Regions from separate parts of the Streptomyces sp. NPDC005728 genome, predicted to be linked through region 2. Evidence: riboswitches for the same ligand, from Rfam matches in the RefSeq annotation. Region 2 holds a riboswitch; the other holds the start of a gene.
What was found. Region 2 has a riboswitch for glycine ahead of gcvT (glycine cleavage system aminomethyltransferase GcvT). Riboswitches for the same ligand answer to the same signal wherever they lie in the genome.
Positions count from the first base shown of each region.

Region 1: it holds a riboswitch for glycine, as region 2 does, so the genes downstream of both, gcvP (aminomethyl-transferring glycine dehydrogenase) here and gcvT (glycine cleavage system aminomethyltransferase GcvT) in region 2, are expected to answer to the same signal.

Region 1 covers NZ_JBEXYL010000133.1:3,265-6,663, forward strand. Annotated here, with positions in the region: gene gcvP (aminomethyl-transferring glycine dehydrogenase) at 1-2,280, opposite strand, end outside; glycine riboswitch at 2,455-2,549, opposite strand; gene ABZ471_RS43185 (PRC-barrel domain-containing protein) at 2,669-3,037, shown strand; gene ABZ471_RS43190 (DNA polymerase IV) at 3,121-3,399, opposite strand, start outside.
Region 2 covers NZ_JBEXYL010000066.1:36,258-39,656, forward strand. Annotated here, with positions in the region: gene ABZ471_RS33420 (enhanced serine sensitivity protein SseB) at 1-486, opposite strand, end outside; gene ABZ471_RS33425 (AAA family ATPase) at 560-1,225, opposite strand; glycine riboswitch at 1,404-1,502, shown strand; gene gcvT (glycine cleavage system aminomethyltransferase GcvT) at 1,654-2,772, shown strand; gene gcvH (glycine cleavage system protein GcvH) at 2,889-3,266, shown strand; gene glyA (serine hydroxymethyltransferase) at 3,281-3,399, shown strand, end outside.

The sequences.
Region 1 (3,399 bases), on a different contig from region 2:
GCTGCCCCACGGCGCCGCCGAGATCGGGCCGACACCCGTCTCCGGGCCGGCCGCGGGCTGCAGCGGGTGGTTGGGCAGGTACGGCGCGAGGTGCTCGCGGACCGCGACCGGGCCGACGCCCGGGCCGCCGCCGCCGTGCGGGATGCAGAAGGTCTTGTGCAGGTTCAGGTGGGAGACGTCGCCGCCGAAGTGGCCCGGCTTGGCGAGGCCGACCAGGGCGTTGAGGTTGGCGCCGTCGACGTAGACCTGGCCGCCCGCCTCGTGCACCTGGCCGCAGATGTCGGCGACGTGCTCCTCGAACACACCGTGCGTGGACGGGTAGGTGATCATCAGGACCGCCAGCTCGTCGCGGTGCTGCTCGATCTTGGCCCGCAGGTCCTCGACGTCGATCTCGCCGTCCTCGGCGGTCTTCACGACGACGACCTTCATCCCGGCCATCACGGCGCTGGCGGCGTTGGTGCCGTGCGCGGAGGAGGGGATCAGGCAGATGGTGCGCTGCTCGTCGCCGTTGGCGCGGTGGTAGCCGCGTACGGCCAGCAGACCGGCCAGCTCGCCCTGCGAACCGGCGTTCGGCTGGAGCGAGACCTTGTCGTAGCCGGTGACCTCGGCGAGACGGTCCTCCAGCTCGCGGATGAGCGTGAGGTAGCCCTCGGCCTGCTCGGCGGGCACGAAGGGGTGCAGCTGGCCGAACTCGGGCCAGGTGACCGGCTCCATCTCGGTCGTCGCGTTGAGCTTCATGGTGCAGGAGCCCAGCGGGATCATGCCGCGGTCGAGCGCGTAGTCGCGGTCGGCGAGCTTGCGCAGGTAGCGCAGCATCGCGGTCTCGGAGCGGTGCTCGTGGAAGACCGGGTGGGTCAGGTATTCGTCGGTGCGCAGCAGCGCCTCCGGCAGGGCCTGCCCGGCGGTCGCGTCCAGCGCCTCTATGTCGGCCTCGACGCCGAACGCGGACCAGACGGCGGCCAGCTGGGCGCGGTTGGTGGTCTCGTCGCAGGCGAGGGAGACGAGGTCGGCGTCGGCCTGCCGCAGGTTGACCCCGTTCGCGCGGGCGGCGGCGACGACCTCGGCGGCCTTGCCGGGCACGCGCGCGGTGACGGTGTCGAAGTAGGAGCCGTGGACGATCTCGACACCGCCGGCCTTGAGGCCCTCGGCGAGGATCGTGGCGTAGCGGTGGGTGCGGCGGGCGATGGTGCGCAGGCCCTCGGGGCCGTGGTAGACGGCGTACATGCCGGCCATCACGGCGAGCAGCACCTGCGCGGTGCAGATGTTGCTGGTGGCCTTCTCGCGGCGGATGTGCTGCTCACGGGTCTGCAGCGCGAGGCGGTAGGCCTTGTGCCCGTCGGCGTCGACGGACACACCGACGAGGCGGCCGGGCAGGCTGCGCGCGAACTTCTCGTGCACCGCCATGTAGCCCGCGTGCGGTCCGCCGAAGCCCATCGGCACACCGAAGCGCTGGGTCGTGCCGACGGCGATGTCCGCGCCCAGCTCGCCCGGCGAGGTCACCAGGGTGAGGGCCAGCAGGTCGGCGGCGACGGTGACGATGGCGCCCAGCTCGTGCGCCTGCTCGATGACCGGCTTGATGTCGCGCACGGCACCGGAGGCGCCGGGGTACTGGATCAGCACGCCGTTGATCTCGCGCGCCGCGATGTCGGCCGGGATGCCGTCGCTGAGGTCGGCTACGACGATCTCCACACCGGTCGGCTCGGCGCGCGTCTCGATGACGGCGACGGTCTGCGGCAGGGCGTCCGCGTCGACCAGGAACAGGCCCTTCTTGTTCTTGCCCATGCGCCGGGACAGCGCCATCGCCTCGGCGGCGGCCGTGCCCTCGTCCAGCAGGGAGGCGCCGGAGGTGGGCAGGCCGGTGAGTTCGGCGACCATGGTCTGGAAGTTCAGCAGGGCCTCCAGACGGCCCTGCGAGATCTCCGGCTGGTACGGGGTGTAGGCCGTGTACCAGGCCGGGTTCTCCATGACGTTGCGCAGGATGACGGGCGGGGTGAAGGTGCCGTAGTAGCCGAGCCCGATCATGGAGCCGAGGACCTGGTTGCGGTCGGCGAGCGAGCGCAGCTCGGCGAGTACCTCGGCCTCGGTGCGGGCGCCCGGCAGATCCAGGGCGTCGGCGTTCTTGATCACGTCCGGGACCGCGGCGGCGGTCAGCTCGTCGAGGGAGCCGTAACCGACGTGCGCGAGCATCTTGGCCCGCGCCTCCTGATCGGGCCCGATGTGACGCTGCTCGAAGGGGATGCCCGCTTCGAGCTCGGAGAGCGGAGTGCGATGGGCGGTCATTGCGGAGGCCTCCTGGTCTGACGCGACCTTCGAGGGGCACCACGGCACGGTTGCCCCGACGGCCTCCCCCTCTGTCATCTCAACCTGAGAGCTTCACCGGGCGCCCGAGGGACCCGGCTTTCACCGTCGGTGAGGGCGGGGGCCGTCGGCCCTCGCCCTGCTTTCCAGAGTGACCTCGTCCGTGCGGTACGTGAGCCTGAGAGATTCCGGGGAGGAGTTGCTCCTTCGGCGCCTCCGAGGTGTTCGGAGGACTCTCCCGCACGGGGTCAGCAGCCGCTGTCAGCCTACCAGCGAGGTCAACGCCTGAGCCCTCGAGTGGCCGCCTCCCTGAATGTGCTCTTTTGTAGTGCTTACGGATGAGTTGCGACCACGTGGAGGGAGAGGGACCGTGCAGACCGACATCGATCCGCGCAACCTGATCGGCCGCAAGGCGTTCGACCGCAATGGCACCAAGATCGGCACCATCGACGAGGTGTACCTCGACGACGCGACGGGCGTGCCGGAGTGGGCGGCCATACGCACGGGTCTGTTCTCCCGGGACGCGTTCGTCCCGCTGGAGCCCAGCGAACTGGTCGAAGGCGCCCTCCGGGTCCCCTTCGAGCGTGCGCTCATCAAGGACGCCCCCGACTTCGGCGTGGGCCGCCACCTCTCCCCCGAACAGGAACTCCAGCTCTACCACCACTACGGCCTGGACGTCGCCCCTCCTCCGCTCCCGGACCGCGACTTCGGCAAGCTGGCGGGCACGGAGGAAACCTGAGGGGCGCGGGGAGTACCGACATGCGGCTCCGCCGCGTGGGCGCGACAGGCCACCACACACCCGCATGACGACCGGCAGCTCCCTTACGGACCGGCATCCGCCACCAACGGCAACGGATCAGCCGCCTCCAGATCAGGATCGTCGACAAGAAAGGTACGCACCCGCCCCGGCTCCGAGTCCGGTGTCTCGAACCGCACGGTGACCCGGCCCAGGCCACTGCCCTGCACCCAGCCGTGCCCGTAGTCGGCGTGCCGGACATCATGCCCGGCACGCCAGTGCCGCTCGGCAGGCTCCGGCTGCTCCTCCCCCGCCTCCGGCGCCACCTCCTCCGGCTCGGCGAGCTGCAGGCCACCCGCCGCCTG
Region 2 (3,399 bases):
GTCGGGCTCGAAGAGGCGGACCCGGCCGCCGGTGCCGGGGCCGTCCAGCGGGGTGCGGCCCGCGCGGCACAGCTCGGCCACCGCCTCGGGCGGGAGCGGGATGCCGACCACGCCGTCGGGGTTGACGGCGAGGCCGACCTGCGGGGGCAGGCCGCGGGCGAACTCCACCGCCGGGGCGATGGTGTACGACATGTGGGAGCCGGCCGCCTGGCGGAGCTGCTCCTCGGAGCTGAAGACCGGGACGTACACCTGGCCCTCGATCTCCAGGGTGGGCAGGTCCAGCGGGCCGCTGTGCGGGCCGCCGCCGCCCGGCAGCGGGATCCAGAGGAAGCTGCGGCCCAGGACCTCGATGATCCGGGCGCCGGCGGTGGGTATGCCGAGGGAGGCCGAGAGCACCTCCTCCAGCTCGTTGCCGGGCCAACCGCCGTGCGGGTGGGGGTGTGCCTGTGCCGGGAAGTCCGCGGGAGTGTCCGCCGGGAAGTCCATCTGCCTACCGCCTGCTGGGAACCATGCTGTGGATCGAAAGGCTAGCGGGTACCGGTGACAGCGGGCGGTCCGATCAGCCGGGGAAGGCAATGCGGTGCAGGACGTCCGCCGCGTCCCGGTCCAGCAGCACGGCCGAGCCGCAGCCGGCGGGCAGCTCGCCCCGCTCCACCGCGCGCAGCAGACGGGCGGTGCTACGGCGGTGGCGGCGGAAGGCGTACCGGGACACGCCGCGGCCGCGCTCGCGCTGGCCCTCCCGGGCGGTGCCCGGGGTGACGTCGAGGACCAGCAGGTGCAGGGTGCCGCCGCGGCGGCGGGCCTCGCGGGCGAGCCAGGCGCGCACCCAGGACTGGGTGCCGCAGTCGTGCACGACGACCCCCTCACCGGTGCCCAGGGCGCGGCGCAGTCCGGCGTAGTGGGCGAGCCGGACCAGCGGGCGGTAGAGCGCGTACGGCAGGCGGCGGGGCATGCGGGCGGCCCAGCGGTCGCGGGCGTCCTGGGAGTCGATGCGGTGGCCGGGGACGGCGCGGTGCATCAGGGTGGACTTGCCGCTGCCGGGCAGCCCGGTGATCACCACCAGGTCGCGGGGGCCGAAGAGCAGGGCGTGCGGACTGCGGCCGGCGCGGTCGCGCAGGTCGCGCACGACCGGGGCCGGGCGGTCGGCGCAGCGCTCGCGGGCCGGGGCGGAGGGCTGCTTCGGCACCGCGAGGCCGGTGGTGGCGTAGGCCGTGGTCCTGTTCACCGTGATCGTCCTCCCCTGTGGGCTTGGGGAACCCATGCCCTTCAAATGTAAAGAGAAGGTAATGCGCTGTGTCCAGTGGTTCGGTGCGCTTACTGCCACAGGTCGGTTACAGATGCGGGCCCTGACGGGCGGGGGCGCGGCATGCAATGATGTGCGCGCCAACTGCATACCGGCCGCTTGAATCCGCGCGGGAGAGTCCCCAGCAGCCTTCGCTGGGGCGCCGAAGGAGCAAGTCCCTCCCTTGAATCTCTCAGGCCCCCGTTACCGCGCGGGCGAGGCACATCTGAAAAGCGGGCCGCTGTGAAGTGGCTCCACCCAAGGTGCAAGCCGTGATCACGTCCGTGGTCATGGCGAACCTCTCAGGTTCCGATGACAGATGGGGAGGAACGTTCCTCGCCCGTCAGCCTGCCCTGGGAGACGACCGACCGATGAGCAGTACCGAACTCCGTCACACCGCCCTGGATGCCCTGCATCGCTCGCTCGGTGCGACGATGACCGACTTCGCCGGCTGGGACATGCCCCTGCGCTACGGCTCCGAGCGCGACGAGCACCTCGCGGTGCGCACGAGGGCCGGCCTCTTCGACCTCTCCCACATGGGCGAGATCACCGTGACCGGCCCGCGCGCCGCCGACCTGCTGAACTTCGCCCTGGTCGGCAACATCGCCTCCGTCGGTGTCGGCCGCGCCCGCTACACCATGATCTGCCAGGCCGACGGCGGCATCCTGGACGACCTGATCGTCTACCGGCTGGCCGAGACCGAATACATGGTGGTCGCCAACGCCTCCAACGCCCAGGTGGTGCTGGACGCGCTGACCGAGCGCGCCGCCGGCTTCGACGCCGAGGTCCGCGACGACCGTGACGCCTACGCGCTGCTCGCGGTCCAGGGCCCCGAGTCCCCCGGCATCCTGAAGTCCCTGACGGACGCCGACCTGGACGGCCTGAAGTACTACGCGGGCCTGCCCGGCACGGTCGCCGGCGTCCCCGCACTGATCGCCCGCACCGGCTACACCGGCGAGGACGGCTTCGAGCTGTTCGTGAAGCCGGAGCACGCGGTGCAGCTGTGGCAGGCCCTGACCGAGGCGGGCGAGGGCGTCGGCCTGGTGCCGTGCGGCCTGTCCTGCCGGGACACCCTGCGCCTGGAGGCGGGCATGCCGCTGTACGGGCACGAGCTGACCACGTCGCTGACGCCGTTCGACGCCGGCCTCGGCCGGGTGGTGAAGTTCGAGAAGGAGGGTGACTTCGTGGGCCGCGAGGCGCTCACCGAGGCCGCCGCCCGGGCCGAGCAGAACCCGCCGCGGGTGCTCGTCGGCCTGGTCGCCGAGGGCCGCCGCGTGCCGCGTGCCGGGTACACGGTGGTCGCGGGCGGCACGGTGATCGGCGAGGTCACCTCCGGCGCCCCCTCCCCCACCCTGGGCAAGCCGATCGCCATGGCGTACGTCGACGCCGCGCACGCGGCGCCGGGCACCGAGGGCGTCGGTGTGGACATCCGTGGGAGCCACGAGCCGTACGAGGTCGTGGCACTGCCGTTCTACAAGCGCCAGAAGTAGACACTGGGCGCGGTCCGTCCATGTGACGTGACGCTGCGCACATGCCGCATGCCCACCAGCAGGCCCAGCAGTCCCCCATTCATCAGCAGTCCCCCGCGTACAGGAGAATTCAGGCCATGAGCAACCCCCAGCAGCTGCGCTACAGCAAGGAGCACGAGTGGCTGTCGGGCGCCGAGGACGGCGTCTCGACGGTCGGCATCACGGAGCACGCGGCCAACGCGCTCGGCGATGTCGTCTTCGTCCAGCTCCCCGAGGTCGGCGACACGGTGACCGCGGGCGAGTCCTGCGGCGAGCTGGAGTCGACCAAGTCGGTCAGCGACCTGTACTCCCCCGTGACCGGTGAGGTCACCGAGACCAACCAGGACGTCGTCGACGACCCGTCGCTGGTGAACTCGGCCCCCTTCGAGGGCGGCTGGCTGTTCAAGGTACGCGTCACGGACGAGCCGGCCGACCTGCTCTCCGCCGACGAGTACACCGAGTTTTCCGGCAGCTGAGGAGTCGTAGCCGAATGACTGTCCTGAACACGCCTCTGCACGAGCTGGACCCGGAGATCGCCGCGGCGGTCGACGCCGAGCTGAACCGCCAGCAGTCCACGCTGGAGATGATCGCGTCCGAGAACTTCGCGCC